Regions from separate parts of the Butyricimonas paravirosa genome, predicted to be linked through region 2. Evidence: riboswitches for the same ligand, from Rfam matches in the RefSeq annotation. Region 2 holds a riboswitch; the other holds the start of a gene.

Region 1 (8,911 bases), 810 kb from region 2:
ATGTGGGATCAGTTCAAGAAGAGGATTCACAAAATGGATTAGCGCATTTCTTGGAACACATGATGTTTAACGGGACAAAGCATTTTCCGGATGATAGTATGATCCGGTGGCTGGAGAGTATCGGGATGCAGTTCGGGACGAACTTGAATGCCGCCACGGGGATGGAAATGACGTATTACCAGTTGACGCAAGTCCCGCTTAAGCGGGAAAGTATCGTGGACTCGATGTTGTTGATCTTACACGACTGGTCTGGGTATTTGGCTTTGGAAGATAAGAAGATTGACAAGGAACGGGGGGTGATTATAGAGGAGTTACGGCAACGGAATAATGCCCAATTCCGGGTGGGTAATAAGGCGGCTATTTCCGTTTTTGGAGATACTCGTTATGCACACCGGAATATGCTCGGTACGGAAGAGTTCCTGCGTACGTTTGATTCTCAGATGCTTCGAGATTTTTACAAGTGCTGGTATCGTCCGGATTTACAGGCCGTGGTAATTGTCGGTGATTTCGACGTGAACGAGATGGAGGCGAAGTTGAAGAAAGTAATGGCGGATATTCCTGTCGCTCAGAATCCGAAAGCAAAGGAGGTGATTCGGATTCCGGATAACGTGGTTCCTGTTGTGACGGTGATCACAGATCCGGAACAACAGACGTGTAATGCAAATTTTTATATCAGGCGAGCGGCTGTTCCAAAGGAATTGAATAACCGGGTCGGGGCGACTTACATGAACATAATGATCAATATTGCCGCAGCCATGATGAACACTCGTTTTGGGGAGCTGGCGCAACAGGAGGGATGTCCGTTCGCATCTGCCCATTTGCAGAATGTTCCGCTGACGAATACTTGTGATGCGTTGGAATTGCAGGTCGTGGCACGCGGAGATGCTATTGCGGAGGCTTTCACCTCAGCGTATGGAGAGTTGGAACGAGTGCGACGTTTCGGGTTCACGGAGGAGGAATTGGAGCAGGTTCGCACGGGAATCTTGAGAGGTGGAAAGTATGCGTACGAGACTGCTGGGGACCGGGAAACCGGGATGCTAGTGTGGGAGTGTATCAATCATTACGTGAAGAATACGCCCTTGATGTCTCCGCGACACAAGTGGGCGGTTACGCAATTGATGTTGATGAAACAGGTGACATTGCAGGAGGTTAACGAGTTGGTACAGCAGCTAATCTCGCTTGCTAATAACGTGTTGGTTATTTCCGCCCCGGAAAAGGCGAAGAGGGTTTTACCCGAAACGGAGATTCTGGAAAATTTCTTCTCGTGGGTTCGAACGGTTGAGATGGAACCTTACCAGACTGAAAAAATTGATCGACCCCTCTTGTCTGAAGAGGTTATTTCTGGTCGTGTTATAAAAACCAAGAAAGGGAAATATGGTTCGACCGTGTGGATGTTGAAGAATGGTATCCGAGTTGTAGTGTTACCAACCACGGATACTCCGTATCAGATCGTCATGAGCGGTCAGGCGAGTGGGGGACTTTCCATGATTCCCACGGAGGATTATTATTCGGTTTCGATGCTCGCACAGGTGGTGAGTGCTTCGGGAGTAGGGGATTTCACTGCAGAGCAGTTACGAAAGGTGTTGGGTAGCAAGGTTGTTAACATACAACCTACGATTAATCGTTTTTCGACAGATATAAACGGAAGTGCCGCGAAAGGAGACGTGGAGACCATGTTACAATTGACGTATCTGTATTTTACACGTCCTAATTTTGATCGGGGGCGTTTGGATATGGTAATCGAGGCGAACCGGAAAAATTTGGAAAATTCAGTAAACTCTCCGGATTTTGTCATGACACAAATGGTGAATAAGATCACGTATGGTGACCAACAGCGAACACGAATTCCTGATGAACAGATCTTGGCAGGTATTGATTGTGGTAAAATTAGCTCTTGGTATCGTAATTTGTTTACTGATGCGGCAGGTAATTATACTTTTTATTTTGTCGGGGATATTGACATGGAAACTTTCAAGCCTCTGGTGGAAAAATATATTGGAGGACTTCCTGCCGGGAAGCAACAATTGGGATGGAAGGATGACGGGGTGAGGGTGTTGCCCGGAGTGAAAGAGGAAAGGCAAGAAATACGTATGGAAACTGCCAGAAGTATGGTTAGTATTGGTTACTCGGGCGGGATGGACTACACGCAACAGAATATGATGACGATGGGAATGCTTTCCGCTTGTCTTCAATCACGCTATAATCAAATTATTCGAGAGGAAAAAGGTGGAAGTTACGGGGTTTCCGTGAATGGAACTCTCTCCAGACAACCGATCGGTACGTATGATCTGAAGGTAACTTTCCAGACGAACCCGGACATGGTGGAAGAGCTGGTTCGGGTGGTAAAAGACGAGCTTTTTCAGATTGCCGACAAAGGGCCTGATCCTGAAGATTTAAACAAGCATCTGGAATATTGGCGAAAGATGGAAACTCAAAATGCAAGGAATGTTCAGACTCGTTTGATTTTATTACAGACGTATTACACGTGGGGTGAGGATTGGGATGTTGATTACAATAAATTGTTGAATTCGATCACAGTGGAAAAAGTGCAGGAGCTTGCCCGGAAAATCATGGCTGATGGGAATTTGAAGGAGGTGGTGGTAAATCCGACGACGATGGTTACTCGATGAATGGGCTATGGGTGCACTAGACCATGAACATAGTTTTAACATAGCATCTACACGGCATGAATACTCGTTGGTGTTCATGCCGTGTTAGAAAAGGCATGATGCCGGGTGGTTGGTGTCGAGGAAGGATAGCCTGACATGGGGCCTTGTGGCTCCCTGTTGTTTATTAGAAATAGATTTCTAACCTTTGTAGAGTATATTTTCCTAACTGCTGATTCACATGAATCATTAATTATTCAAAATTATGAAAACGATCTATTTATTTATCTGTATTGTGGTACTCTTGATGAGTTCTTGTGCGACTTCGAAAAAGAGTGTCCGGAAGGGGGAAGCAAACGTCCGGCACGAGCTTTTGGATGCGAGAACTTTTAAGATCACGAAATTTGCTCGTGACAAGACCTATGGGTACACGGAGGATAATCCAATCAAGGTAGGTGGGGGGATGGAAGGCCCTCTGAATGAACAACGCTTTTTGAACGCATTGGCAGGTCCTAACGGAGAGAAGGTTTCGTATAAACGTCAAGGGAGTTGCTGCCCGTTCAAGACCCAAAACGCAGTTTTCGGTGATAGTGGAATGTTGGATATGTACGAGATTAGCATCGAGGGGATGTTCCAAAAAATTATTCTTTATCTGAATATGTACGATTCAGAAACTTTGCAAGTGCCGGTAGGGTTCACATTGCGGAAATAGAAACTTCAAAAGGCGAACACGATTAAGTGGGAGAGAGATACAAGATTTTGTTTCCAAGAAAAAAACGGGTATGAATGTACTGGGTATTATATTTTTTTGTACATTTGTCCCCGTTTTACGTCAAGAGTAGTGGACAGATTGAAAGAATATAAGATAGCCCACAGAGGCTTAGGGGAAGGCGTTCACACTTTCGAGTTTGTCATGGATGGCAGTTTTTTTGATTGTTTTGACGCGACAAAAGGAACGAAAGGAAAAGTAAACGCGAGAGTAAATATCGTGAAATCATCCCTGCTGATGGAGGTTCGGATGACGATCGAAGGGACGGTAGAAGCAATTTGCGATCGCTGTCTGGAGGAAATGGAGTTACCAATTAGCGGAGAATTGAACTTGTACGCGAAGTACGGGGAGAGAGAGGAAGGAAATGATGATGATTTTATTATCTTGGCTCAAGATGATGATTATCTGGATTTGAGTGAACCGCTATATGAGGTGTATATGCTGAATTACCCGCTTCGCGTGGTTCACCCGGAGGGAGAATGTAACGAGGAGATGGAGCATGTACTGGAAGAGTTGACAATGGAAGAAGAGAATGATAAGATTGATCCCCGCTGGGATGAATTGAGGAAATTAATTAATAATAACTAAATAAAACTAGAGAGAAATGGCACATCCTAAACACCGAATCTCTAAACAGAGAAGGAATAAAAGAAGAACTCACGATAAGGCAACGGTTCCTGCAATAGCAAAGTGTTCAAATTGTGGTGCTGCAGTTCAGTATCATACTGTATGCCCGGAATGTGGGTATTACAGGGGTAAATTGGCTATTGAGAAAGCAGTTGTTGCATAATTTTGATGCAATGATAAAGATTGCCTTAGATAATACAGCCCCCTGTACTAGGGGGCTATGATTGTATATAGGTGTCTGATTCTATTATTCAATTTGAAAATTTTTATTTTATGGAAAGGCCAAGAGCGGTAATCACAGGGGTAGGAGCGTATTATCCCGACTATATTCTAACTAACGAGGAGTTGAGCCGGATGGTAGATACCACAGACGAATGGATCATGACTCGAATCGGTATAAAAGAGAGACGTATTTTGCGGGATGCCGGTAAAGGCAGTGCTTACCTCGGGGCCAGAGCGGTGGAGGACTTGTTTCGTAAAACAGGTTTGAAACCGGAAGAAGTTGATTTATTGATTTGCTGTACGGTTACGGCCGACATGCATTTCCCTGCTAACGGGAACGTGATTTCCGATATGGTGGGAATAAAGAATGCTTTTAGTTTTGATCTTAATGCCGGATGTTCCGGTTTCCTATATGGCTTGATCACGGCGACGCAGTACGTGGAGAGCGGGCGTTATAAAAAAGTGATTGTCGTGGGAGCTGAAAAGATGTCCGCGATTACGGATTACACGGATCGGGCAACTTGTCCTATTTTCGGAGATGCGGCTGCCGCCGTGTTGCTGGAGCCGACAACTGAAGATTTGGGGGTAATTGACCACATATTGCGTTCGGATGGAATGGGACGTGTTCACCTACATATGAAAGCAGGTGGTTCTTTGAAACCGCCAACCATTGATACGGTTTTAGCCCGGGAACATTATATTTACCAGGAAGGACAGCCCGTGTTTAAACATGCTGTATCGAACATGGCAGACGTGTCGGTGGAAGTGATGGAACGCAATAACTTGTCCTCGGAGGACGTGGCTTGGCTGGTACCTCATCAGGCAAACCTGCGTATTATCAAGGCTACCGGGGAACGAATGGGGTTACCCAAAGAGAAGGTCATGGTTAATATCCAAAAATACGGTAACACGACCTCGGCAACAATCCCGTTGTGTCTGTATGAATGGGAGGACCAACTGAAGAAGGGGGATAATTTGATCCTTGCTGCTTTTGGTGCCGGATTTACATGGGGTGCCATTTATTTGAAATGGGGATATACTCATAAGGGTTAGATTGTATCGATAATACGATATACGAGGCTGTTCGGTTATTTCCCGAACAGCTTTTTTGATTTCAGAAGATGGGTGTAAGATATTTTAGCTGATTATTAGAAAATAATTGTTTTTTTCATTAAGAAATAAATTATTTTATATATTTGCGTCGATTTTGGTGAGTCCCATGCTATCTGTATGGGATGTAAGGGAATCCGGTGAGAGTCCGGAACAATACCCGTTGCTGTAATCTCTTTCCCGTTACACGGGAAATGCTTAGTCACCTCATGCCACTGGTTCGTCCGGGAAGGCGACATAAGCGGAGAAAGTCAGAAAACCTGCCTGAATTAGATGTTTTTATTGTTCTCGGGAATAAGGATGATAAAAAGGAAAAAATAATAGCTATTGTTTTTATTAACAGTAACATTTATGAAGCCACGGATGTGCGTGATGTGTGCTGTCGTGTGGCGTTTATAATGTTTATGAAAAAATAATAAACATGAAAAGTATCTTATTGCTAGTATGTGGCGTACTTGTATTGAATTTTGCACCAATGTCAAGACTTATGGCGATTCAACCGGAGGTGATGGCTGATACGGTGAAAACGGTAAAATTAACCGGAAAAGTCGTGGATGTTGAAACAGGGGAAGCAATACCTTTATCAACTCTCATGGTGAAAGAGTTAGGTTGGGGGAGTGTTTGCGATACGGAAGGAAAATTTAAAATTGACGTGCCTGCCAATCGTAAAGCAACTTTGACGGTTCGTTCTGTTGGGTATGAGACTCGTGAAGTTGATGTGGCTCCTGGAACGATCTCTGGGCTTGTTATTAAGCTGAAGAAGAGTTTGTTGGATTTGGATGAGGTGGTTATTACAGGTACGAGAACGGAAAAGGTGATTTCCGAGGCTCCCGTGATGACTCGTGTCGTTTCTGCCGAGGAGTTACAACGAAATGATTACGAGAGTATGATGGATGTTCTGGAGTACAATATTCCGGGGCTTCGTTTTAACGTGGACCCTCGCGGTAATAATATCCAGATTCAGGGATTGGAAAATAGTTACATCCTTATCTTGGTTGATGGGGAGAGGTTATCTCAGACTCCCGGGGGACCTATCGATTTCGATCGGCTGAGTACGTCCAATATTAAACGGATCGAGATTTTGAAAGGTGCGGCTTCTGCTCTTTACGGGTCAAGTGCCATGGGTATGGTTGTGAATATTATCACGGATTCTCCGAAACGCTCTTTGGAAGGCTGGGCAAAAGCTCGTTATTCTAAGTTTAATGACCTGCAGTTGGATGCGGGGATCGGGTTGGCTCACAAGGGATTTTTCTCCCAGACTCTTTTTCGTCGTAATTCCACGGATGGGTATGATCTTACGCCCGAAACACCCCAGTCTTACACGATGAATCCTTCACATGATATGAATATAGAGGAGAAGGTAGGATGGAATAATGAACGGACGAAAGTGGTGGCTTCAGCTTCTTTCTATTGGAATGAAGTAGAGAATCCTCCCAAGGGAGAATCTCCAACGCATTATCGCAGTTTAAACAAAACATTCCGGGCATCATTGGAGCATGCCTTCGGGGAAAAGAATAAGTTGTATGCGGTGTATTACGGAGATTTTTATACTCGTAAGACCGTGTATGATTTGATTGATCTTGCAGATAGTACGAATGCGACTTCTCACGAGCAGACAGCCCGTTTGACAGATATTTATAGTCCCTTGAAGAACGTGGAGATTGTTGGAGGAATTGAATGGAATTGGACTCGGAATTATAATAAGATGCAATACGGTAAGGAACAAACCGTGAGAAAAGTGAACGATGCGAATGTTTTCGTGCAGGTGGATTGGCAGATATTGCCGGAGCTGGATTTGGTAGGAGGTTTCCGTTACACGCACCATTCTGTTTTTGGTGACGCGTATACCCCGAAAGTAAATTTGATGTATGCCCCGGGCAGTTTTAAATTCCGTGCCGGGTATAGTCGGGGATTTAAAGCTCCCGGCTTGACGGAGTTGTATTCTGATTTTGACATGGGAAGTGTGTCGCATAATGTTGGAAATCCAGATTTGAAACCGGAGTATTCCAATTATTTATCGGTTTCGGCGGAATATACTTACAATGGACGGTTGAATGCAAGCGTGGAAGGGTACCAGAACACGATAAAAGATAAAATTAATTCTTTTGTTATTGACGTGGAAGATCCGGAACCGGGACAATTGGGAGCAGAAATGCATTATGCAAATGTGGAGGCCGTGCGTATACGCGGGGCAGAAGGAACATTAACTTATTACCCGATTAAGCAATTGTTGCTGAGGGGAACTTATGCTTATACTGATGCGAGAGATCGGGAGACGGATTTGCAATTGTCCGGAAATTCAAAACACGCCTTGAATTTTACCACGACATTACGCGGTAAATTATTGAAACGGGATGGTTCTGTTTCTCTCTCCGGACGGTGGACTTCTAAGAAATTGTCACAGAGTAAATCCACTGAAACGGACGATAGCGGTCAAGAAATAGAGGTGATTCGTGAAAATACAAAACCGGCTTATAGTCTTTGGAAGTTGGTGGCCCAATATACGCCTTGGCAAAAGAAGTTTATGAGGTTGACGTTAACAGGCGGAATTCAGAATTTATTTGATTATACGGACACGGAACATTACACGACGTATGATGCCGGACGTCGATTCTTCGGTTCCGTGATATTCCGTTTCTGACAACATGAGAATCTTTAACTTAATATTGATATAGAATGAAAAAGTTTAATTTAAAATCATGCCTCATGCTATTGGCTTGTCTGGCATTTTCGTTTAACTTTATGGCTTGTACAGATGATGATGGTGACGGTGATGGTCCGGAGGTAGATGATTCTATCCGTACTCGTACTTTTGAATCGGCAGATTATAATAGCGGTTGGAAATATTTTTCTTTTAAAAAAGGAGATTTTGTTGAATTGACAACAGAGCAGGCCACAACAAGTTTGGAGTGGGATGTTGCTTTCAATCGTTATTACGTGAAAACCAATAGTGGGACTTCTGGAAAAGGAAAGGGTGGAGTGCTTGATTCTGGAGCGACAACTTTTGCTGCTGTTACTGGAAATGTGAATTCCGAGTTTGTGGTAGATGATTCTCTGAATATCATGACTACGATGGGAAATTTCACGAAAGATTCTTATAATCCGGGGATAGAATGTGAAGGTTCTAATAGTTGGGCTTGGTATAAATATATGGAATCTACTTGGTATTATAATCACAATGTTTTTGTTTTCCGTTCTGCTGACGGAAAGAATTGTGCAAAAGTGATTTTCGATACTTATAAAGATAAATTAGGAAATTCTGGCCACATTACATTCCGTTATATATATGATGGAGAGGCTGATGCAGACATAGAGCAGGGTGGTGATGAGCCGGAAGAACCGGAAACACCTGTTACGAATAACATCGTTTATCTAGCTTCTTCAAATGCAACAGATCCATGGAAATATTTTTCCTTTGCTAAAGGGGATTTTGTTGAATTGACAGAGGAACAAGCTGCAACCAGCTTGGATTGGGATATTGCATTTCAGCGTTATTATATCCGTACGAATAGCGGAACTTCCGGTAAAGGTCAAGGTGGTGCCTTGGATATGAATAAGACGAGTTTTGATGATGTTC
Region 2 (8,911 bases):
TGGGAGTGGATTCCGACATCAGTAAGATTAATTTATACAAGGATTCCATCACGAATACCGTGGCATTGGATGTGAAAAATGAACAGGCATTACAAACATTGCCTTTGACCGAAGTGGACGTGGTGTTTGTGGTGTTCGGGAAAGATTTCGGAACGTCCCTGTTCGTGATTGCGCTATTGAAACAATTTGGTGTGAAACGTATCGTTGCCCGGGCCATTTCGCCAGTGCATAAGGTGATTCTAAAGTCTATGGGAATCACGGAGACCATCAATCCGGAATGGGAGTATGCCGATTTCTTCGCGACAAAAGTGGAGTTGGGGACAACTATAGATTCCTATGTTGTTGATGACGATCATTTGATTATCGAGTGGGAAATTCCACCTCGTTTTATCGGGCGAAAATTAGGTGATGCGAAATTCGAGGAAGAATTCGGGTTAAAATTGATAGCCTTAAAACGCTATGATGCCAAAATCGATAAATCATTGGTGATGAATAACCCATCCGATGATACCGTTTTTATCGAAAAGGACGTGTTTGTACTTTTCGGTCACCCGAAGAGCTTCCGAAAACTTGGAATCCAGATTGCTTGATTCAAGCGAGTCATAGTCAAGAGACAATTTGTGGAATAAATCTATCTTCGAATTGTCTCTTGGCTGGATGAATCCGAGCGTTATGACTCCACGATCCATTTCTCGATATTCCTTGTTTTCGAACTGAAGTTCACGCCAATTTTAAATATCTTGCGCTTATCTGATTGGAATGGTTGAGCGTAATGCTTGTCATGGATTTGTTGCAAGGCCTCTTCGGCACTGCCATTCAGTTTAAATTCCATGATGTAAATGTAATCGTTGGTTTTCAACACGAGATCCACACGTCCCTCGGAAGTGTGATACTCGACTTCCGTGTAAAAACCTACCAGCTTGAAGATGATGAAAAGCACGTTTTGATAGTGCCGTTCCTGTTCACTGATCAGCTCGTAAGGAGTATCGGCCAGAAAACTTTTCAATCTATTGAAAAAGGCATCCAGTTGCCCTGTACGTATTTCACGAACGAATTTTTGTATTTCAAATGGAGCTTCTATCTTGTTGAACCGGGTGTAAAAAGGCATTAGGAAATTGATAAAACCTTCCTCCACTTCTTTGTTTGGAAATCCTAGGCGATATAATCCGAATTCTTTGTCATAGCCTTTTATCGTGAGGTACCCGCTCTGGAAGATCACGGGGATAGGCTGTTCGTCCCCGTAAATACTATTCAATACGTCTGAGTTGGTTTCTTCGGTTGCCATCCGTTCCAGATCGTAATGATTGCGTTTCAGTAGCTCCACGAGATAGGTGGGTGTACCCGTTTCAAACCAGTAACTACCGAATTTCATCTTGAAAAATGTATTCAGCACGCTGAATGGATTGTATATACCTTCAGAATTTTCGACAAAATGGTAACCATCGTAATACTTCTTCAATTCAGCTCCCACTTCCTCGTAGGTCATCTTTTGTGCAGCGGCTAACTCGTGCAAATCTTCTTCAAAATTGTCATGAATTTCTTGCTCTGTCATTCCGCACAAGGAAATGAAAGGTTCATCCATCGAAATGTCTATCAGGTTATTCAAATCACTGAACACGCTGACTTTCCCGAATTTGGTTACCCCGGTTAAGATGGCGAATTGGATGCAACCATCCATTGTTTTGAGCACTCCGTAGAAAGGTTTCAACGTGTTACGGTATTCTCGTTGAAGATTCTCGTTTCCAATAGCTTGTAACAAGGGTTTGTCGTACTCGTCAACGAGAATGGCTACTCGTTGGCCGGATTGCTGGCAGGCTCGTTCCACGATTCCTTTGAAACGTAGGGCTAGGGTAGACTCTCCGACTCCGGTGCCGTAAAGTACTTCCCATTTTGATATGGCCTCTTCGAGTATTTTATCCAAGCTATCCGGGGCATCGTATTTTCCAATATTGAGATCCAGGTGTAGCACGGGCCGCCGAATCCAATCCTTCTCTAGTTTTTCCATGGCCAACCCGTTAAACAACTCCTTTTTTCCGAGAAAATAGGCATCGAGCGTGGAGATTAACAGGCTCTTTCCAAAACGACGCGGGCGACTGAGAAAGTAATAACTTCCTTTTTTCACCAATCGGTAAATCAAGGCGGTTTTGTCAACGTAAGCATAACCTTCTTTCCGGATTTTCTCGAAATTCTGGATACCTATAGGATAAATTTTCTCACTCATGTGCGTTCGTTTATGGATAATAATAGAACAAAGATATTCAATTTTATATGATTATCGAAGATAGCTATGTTTTAAAAATTAAAGATACTGGTTATGACTCCACGATCCATTTCTCGATATTCCTTGTTTTCGAACTGAAGTTCACGCCAATTTTAAATATCTTGCGTTTATCTGATTGGAATGGTTGAGCGTAATGCTTGTCATGGATTTGTTGCAAGGCCTCTTCGGCACTGCCATTCAGTTTAAATTCCATGATGTAAATGTAATCGTTAGTTTTCAACACGAGATCCACACGTCCCTCGGAAGTGTGATACTCGACTTCCGTGTAAAAACCTACCAGCTTGAAGATGATAAAAAGCACGTTTTGATAATGACGTTCTTGTTCACTGATCAGCTCGTAAGGAGTATCGGCCAGAAAACTTTTCAATCTATTGAAAAAGGCATCCAGTTGCCCTGTCTCGATCTCGTGGACAAATTTTTGAATTTCAAATGGAGCCTCAATTTTGTTGAACCGGGTGTAAAAAGGCATCAGAAAATTGATAAAACCTTCCTCCACCTCTTTGTTTGGGAATCCAAGGCGATAAAGTCCAAAGCGTTTATCATAGCCTTTTATCGTGAGGTACCCACTCTGGAAGATCACGGGAATAGGCTGTTCGTCCCCGTAAATGCTATTCAATACGTCTGAGTTGGTTTCTTCGGATGCCATGCGTTCCAGGTCATAATGATTGCGTTTCAGCAACTCCACGAGATAGGTAGGTGTGCCCGTTTCGAACCAGTAATTGCTAAAATCTTTCCGTTTGAATGCGCTTAGCAGACTAAACGGATTGTACATGCCGATAGAATTATGCGTGAAGTGATACCCGTCATACCATTTTTCCAGTTCCGTGTTGACTTCATCGTATGTCATGCTTTGAGCCTTGGCAAATTCATGTAATTCTTCTTCTAAATTTTCATGTATTTCTTGATTGCTGACACCGCAAAGAGTGACATATTCGTTCCACATGGAAAGATCTTCCAGGTTGTTCAGGTCACTGAACACGCTTACCTTCCCGAATTTAGTCACGCCCGTGAGCATGGCAAACTGGATACACCCGTCCATGGTTTTAAGTACACCATAGAAAGGCTTCAGCGTGTTGCGGTATTCCCGTTGAAGATCCTCGTCACCAATAGCTTGTAACAGGGGTTTGTCGTACTCGTCAACAAGGATGGCAACCCGTTGTCCGGATTGCTTGTAGGCGCGTTCCACGACACCTTTGAAACGTAACGCCAAAGTGCTTTCCCCGGCACCCGTGCCAAACACCGTTTCCCACTTCACTAGAGCCTCGTTCAATATCTTGTCCAGGCTGTCGGGAGCATCGTATTTCCCGATATTCAGGTCTATATGTAATACCGGGCGTTTCACCCAATCTTTTTCCAGTTTCTCTATTGCCAATCCTTTAAACAATTCTTTTTCTCCCCGGAAATAGGCATCGAGCGTGGAGATTAACAAGCTCTTTCCAAAACGACGCGGGCGACTGAGAAAGTAATAACTACCCGTTTTTACCAGTCGGTAAATCAAGGCAGTCTTGTCAATATAGAAATAACCTTCTTTTCGAATTTTCTCGAAATTCTGGATACCTATGGGATAAATTTTCTCACTCATATGCGTTCGTTTATGGATAATAATAGAACAAAGATACTCAATTTTCTATGATTATCGAAAATGAACGACAAGTTTAACGCCTCTCTTAAGCAGCCTTTCATCGGACACGAATACGTAATTCTTTCGGGTCGAACGTGATGGTTTCGTTCCGGAACAAGCGTTCGATATGACCGCTGTTGATCATCTGTCGCGTGGGCAGGTAATGCAAATGCGGACGGTCAATCAGGGCGATGGAATCGCAGAGCGTGAGAGCAATATCCAGTTCGTGGGTTGAAAAAAGAATGCATTTGTTTTGTTCGTGAGCCAGTCTTTGCAATAGAACCCCCAGTTCGTAACGGTTCGGTAGGTCCAGAAAAGAGGTGGGTTCATCAAGCAGGATGATGGGAGTGTCTTGTGCGAGAGCCCGGGCGATCATGATTCGCTGGCATTCCCCGTCCGACATCTGGTCCATTGTTCGTTCGGCATAGGTGGACATATCGAGTAATGCTAGGGATTTATCAACGATTTCCCGGTCTCGTGGTTGCAGTCGTCCTACCCAGTTCGTGTAGGGAGCCCGCCCGAGGGCGACTACATCACGGCATTTCAGGTTAGGAATCCGTACCTTTTCGGTAGTTACGAAACTAACGGTACGAGCCAGTTCCTCCGGTCGCAACCCGGTAAGGTCTTTCCCGGCCAGCAATATTCGCCCGGACTTGATTTTCCCTAACCCCGCCGTGGCCCGTAGTAAGGTACTTTTCCCGCTACCATTACGTCCCAGCAGGGCGATCAGTCCACCCCCGTCCAAGTTGGCCGATACCTGGTCAAGCAGAACCTCTTGCCCGTATCCTAGTGTTAAAGATTCCAGTTGTATCATGCCGGTCGAAGGTTTTTATATACCACCCAAATAATTACCGGAATTCCCAGCAGGGCGGTAATACAATTTATGGGTAGCACGAGTGTTTTAGCAATAATATCACATAGTAACATGGCCACGACTCCCAGCAATATACTTCCCGGCAAAAGCGTCCGGTGATCCGCATCGTTAAACAACATACGGGCCACGTGAGGCACGGCAAGTCCGAGAAAGCCTACCGGGCCGCAAAATGCCGTCACGGTTCCGGTCAACAACGTTGTCGATACGAAAATAAGCGTTCTGGTGCGCCGTATATTGAGTCCCATCGTCTGGGCGTAATTCTCCCCGAGTAGAAGAAGATTTAATGCCTTGATACAATAAATCGAGAGAATGACGCCCACGCAAATCACGGGAATCATGATAAATAGTTTCGTGGTCGTGACATGTCCCAGGGAGCCCATCGACCACAGGAAAAACATTTTCAATTGCTCGGCAGAACTCAAATACTGTAAAATTTGTATGATGGCTCCCGCGATGTAACCGATCATCACTCCCATGATCAACACTCCAAGAATATTTTTCACGTAACGACTGATGATGGCAATCAGTAACAGAACCATGACGGCCCCGCCCCATCCGGCCCCGACAATACCTACCGACTGCCAGAAACCGGAATGTGCCAGTCCCAGCAGGGGAGCTCCCAGGATAAAGAAAGCAACGCCTAATCCCGATCCGGAACTTACTCCCAACAAGTAAGGATCTGCCAACGGGTTCCGGAAAACGGTCTGCATCTGCAAGCCGCTTATCGAAAGAGCCACACCGATCAAAACGGCGACGATCACTCTCACCAATCGAATCGACAGCACGATATTCCGGGTTGTCATGTCCGTCTCGTTACCCATGAACACGTTCCAAACCTGCCCGACGGAAAGTGCCGAATCCCCCGACAACAAGTCGAGTACGAACAACACGAAAGTCAGCAGACCCAGGAAAAGGAATATGATCGAATTGCGTTTCACGATAAAATTGAAAATTGAAAATGGACAATTGAAAATGACATCACCGTTGTTAATTTCTTGATTTACGATTTTAGATTCCAGCCGTACAAGGCCGACGCTTTAACTACCCCCTCTAACTCCCCCTTACACGAGGGGTAGGATACGCTATAATATCGTAGCGCCTTCTCGCGTTCGTCTCTCCCCCTGTGTAAGGGGGAGCTGGTGGGGGTAGATGCCTTTTTCATTCTAAACTCTAAATTTTAAACTATTCCAAGTGCCTGTAATAATACAAATCCTCCGTCACCAGTTCCGGGTGTAAGATTTTGATCAGGTCCCGGAGTACGATGTCCGGGTGAACAACGGCCGATTCCCAGTAATCATTTCCCCCTTCGGGAGTTAAGCGCAGGTTATTATTATAGACCTCGTTTTCCTGGATGGCTTTTGCGTCCTTGAATTTCGGATTCATGATCTTCAACTCGTCGAGAGTCGTCGCCATACCTACATTCAACCACACGTCAGCCTCGCGAATCAACCCGTAGGCTGTTTCCAGTCCGATGGGTTCGGCCCCGTTAGAGGTGTTTTTTTTGTAAATATAATCTCCCCCTGCGTCCGTGATTAATTGTGCCACGTAGCTTTTCATGGAAGGCATGGCCCAACTGTCATTCCACGGTGTGTTCAGCATGACGGTAGGACGTTTTTCCACGTTTGCCGTTAACTGTTTCATGTTGTTATAACGTTCGGGAATCTCTCTAAATACTTTTGTACCTGTTTCCCGGCTATCCGTCAATTCGGAAATGGCAACCAGCCATTCGGCCTTGCCCAGCGGAGATTCTTCCAGGTATTCTCCCACGTACATATAAGGAACATTCAATTCTTTTAGTTTGTCCGCCACGGTTGATTGTGCGTCCCCGATGCCGTATAGTAATACAAGATCCGGGGCCAACCCGACAAGAAGTTCATAATTTATTTCCGCCCCCATGTCTTTTATGGTTTCTTTGTGTGCAAGGACATACGGGTTGGAAACATAATTCATTCCGGAAACTCCTACTACCCGATCCACTTGGTTTATGGCATCTAGCATGGCGATGTAAGTGGATGACATACATACAATTCGTTTCGCTCCTGCGGGAATAATCACACCGTCAAAATCTTTCGGTGCCTGCTCCCCGTTCCGAGCCACGAAGTAGGACATTTCAACGCCTTCCGCTCCCTGCCAGGGGTTACGCACGTGAATAATCGTGCTTTCCGTGTTATCAGCTCCCATGATGTCGAATCCCGTGGCGTATTCCGGTGTGTAAACTTCCTTCGTGAAGGCGCTTGTGGACTTTGTTTTCGTCTGACAACCGGATAGCATCAGAAAAACGATAAACGTGAATAATAATAGTACTTGTTTCATATGTAATAGTTTTTATAAAACTTCGAGAGAGATATTTATGCGAGAGGGGAAAAACTGAAACGGTAAATCAAAAACAGAATGACCTTGCCATCTATACCTGATTACCATCTGAATCCCGCAGATGCAAATCTGTCCCGATCATAGCAGGTCTTCTGACTTATCCCTTTTATCGTGCCTTCCCAGCATTCTAACCAGTGGCAAACGTACGATAAACTTTTCCTTTAAAAGGGGGAAATACAGCAACGGGTATTGTTCCGGATTTCCACCGGATTCCCTTTTTCATTCAACACAACACGAAGTGGTGTATGAAACTATGACGGTGCGAAAATAGGTTGTAATTTTTAATTAGGCAATAAATTGTATAAAAGATTTTTATTTCATTGGTATGAACCGCTATTAGGCGAGGTTTTCAATGATCAATCCCGTTACGGGACAGGACGCCAAGCGAATAATAGTGTTTCACTTCTTGCATATTTGTTACGAGGTCTGCTATATCGATTAATTCCTGAGGTGCGTAACGTCCGGTAATTACGACTTCGGTGTGAGGGGAGCGTTGGCGGAGAACATTTAACACTTCTTCTAGGGAAAGCATGGAGTAATACAGGGCAATTGTCAGTTCGTCCAAGATAACCATATCGAATTTACCTTCCATAAGATGTTGGCGACATTTTTCCAGCCCTTCGTGAGCTGCTTGTATATCTGCCGGGGTGGGTTCTCTTTCAATGAAGCGGCCTTCTCCGAATTGCTGGATAACAAGGTGGTCGAACAAGGGTTCTATGGCTGTTTCGTTATATTTCATGCTCTTGACGAATTGCCCGATGAAAACACTTTTCCCGGCACATAAAGCCCGGACGGCCAGTCCGAAGGCCGCGGTTGTTTTCCCTTTCCCGTTTAGATATGGATGTATCCTCTAAGTGTCATGTCCTTTTGGTTTTAAGTTTTTTGGGGGGTAGGAGAGCTGCATGAACATTACACTCCCGCGTACACGCTTGGAGAGAAACGGGTGGTATCTTTATTGCCGAAAAACAAGTAGAGATGCAGGGGTGTCCCTTCCGGTTGTTTCGCTGCCGGGATGTCCACGGTCACTTTGCCGTCGCCCCGGAACGAGTTAAGGCACGTGATCATTTGCGGGGCGCGGGGTAAGGTCCCGTAAAAATATCCCACGTACACTTGATCTGACACGCTCGCTTTCGGGCAGTCAATGTCATTTTCCCAGTTTAGGGTCACGGACCATCCTTCCCTTGTGACACTCGTGATCACCGGTGCGTCCAGCGTGCCTGTCGAGAATCGGAATGTCGGGAAAGCCCATACCCCTTCTCCCGGGCGAAAACATCCCCCGTTTTGAGAATGGAATAAGGAATCGCTTTTATTTATTCCCATCTCCTTGGCCATGAGTTTCCATATCGGCAAATCCCCGATGGCACGACGGTAGATTCTCCACATTTTACGGGCTTCCGTGAAACGGCTGGAGGATTCCTCTTCCCCCTCGGTTCTTGTTTTTTTAGGACTCCGTCGTGATTTGCAGGCCCGAACTTTATTGCCGTGTCGGTAATAGGTTATCCCGTCGATCCGGATAGAGCCTTGTGCCAGAAGAGCTACAGGAATAGATAATGTGTTTTCCATGATAATAATTATTTGATAATCACTCGTGTATTAATTCATGAGCAAAAGTAGATAGAATATTTTTAATACGCAAATAAAACTCTTTTAAAACGCTATTATATATAGCGATTTAATAGGGATTTAATAGCGTTCTAATAGCGCTTTACATGAAAGTGATCACTTATATCTCATGAATAATACATGTAATAATTGATTTATT

Evidence for each region. A riboswitch is a leader RNA that binds a small molecule or an ion and turns the genes downstream of it on or off. The one in region 2 is predicted to bind cobalamin.
Region 1: it holds a riboswitch for cobalamin, as region 2 does, so the genes downstream of both, F1644_RS11220 (TonB-dependent receptor) here and F1644_RS14310 (ABC transporter substrate-binding protein) in region 2, are expected to answer to the same signal.

Annotation. Positions count from the first base shown of each region.
Region 1 covers NZ_CP043839.1:2,706,131-2,715,041, reverse strand. Annotated here, with positions in the region: gene F1644_RS11245 (M16 family metallopeptidase) at 1-2,630, shown strand, start outside; gene F1644_RS11240 (2-dehydro-3-deoxyphosphooctonate aldolase) at 2,872-3,318, shown strand; gene F1644_RS11235 (YceD family protein) at 3,448-3,963, shown strand; gene rpmF (50S ribosomal protein L32) at 3,980-4,165, shown strand; gene F1644_RS11225 (beta-ketoacyl-ACP synthase III) at 4,276-5,277, shown strand; cobalamin riboswitch at 5,416-5,617, shown strand; gene F1644_RS11220 (TonB-dependent receptor) at 5,756-7,975, shown strand; gene F1644_RS11215 (HmuY family protein) at 8,011-8,911, shown strand, end outside.
Region 2 covers NZ_CP043839.1:3,511,834-3,520,744, forward strand. Annotated here, with positions in the region: gene F1644_RS14285 (potassium channel family protein) at 1-590, shown strand, start outside; gene F1644_RS14290 (ATP-binding protein) at 671-2,221, opposite strand; gene F1644_RS14295 (ATP-binding protein) at 2,313-3,863, opposite strand; gene F1644_RS14300 (ABC transporter ATP-binding protein) at 3,961-4,716, opposite strand; gene F1644_RS14305 (FecCD family ABC transporter permease) at 4,713-5,714, opposite strand; gene F1644_RS14310 (ABC transporter substrate-binding protein) at 5,959-7,047, opposite strand; cobalamin riboswitch at 7,215-7,420, opposite strand; gene F1644_RS14315 (cob(I)yrinic acid a,c-diamide adenosyltransferase) at 7,499-7,996, opposite strand; gene F1644_RS14320 (hypothetical protein) at 8,059-8,712, opposite strand.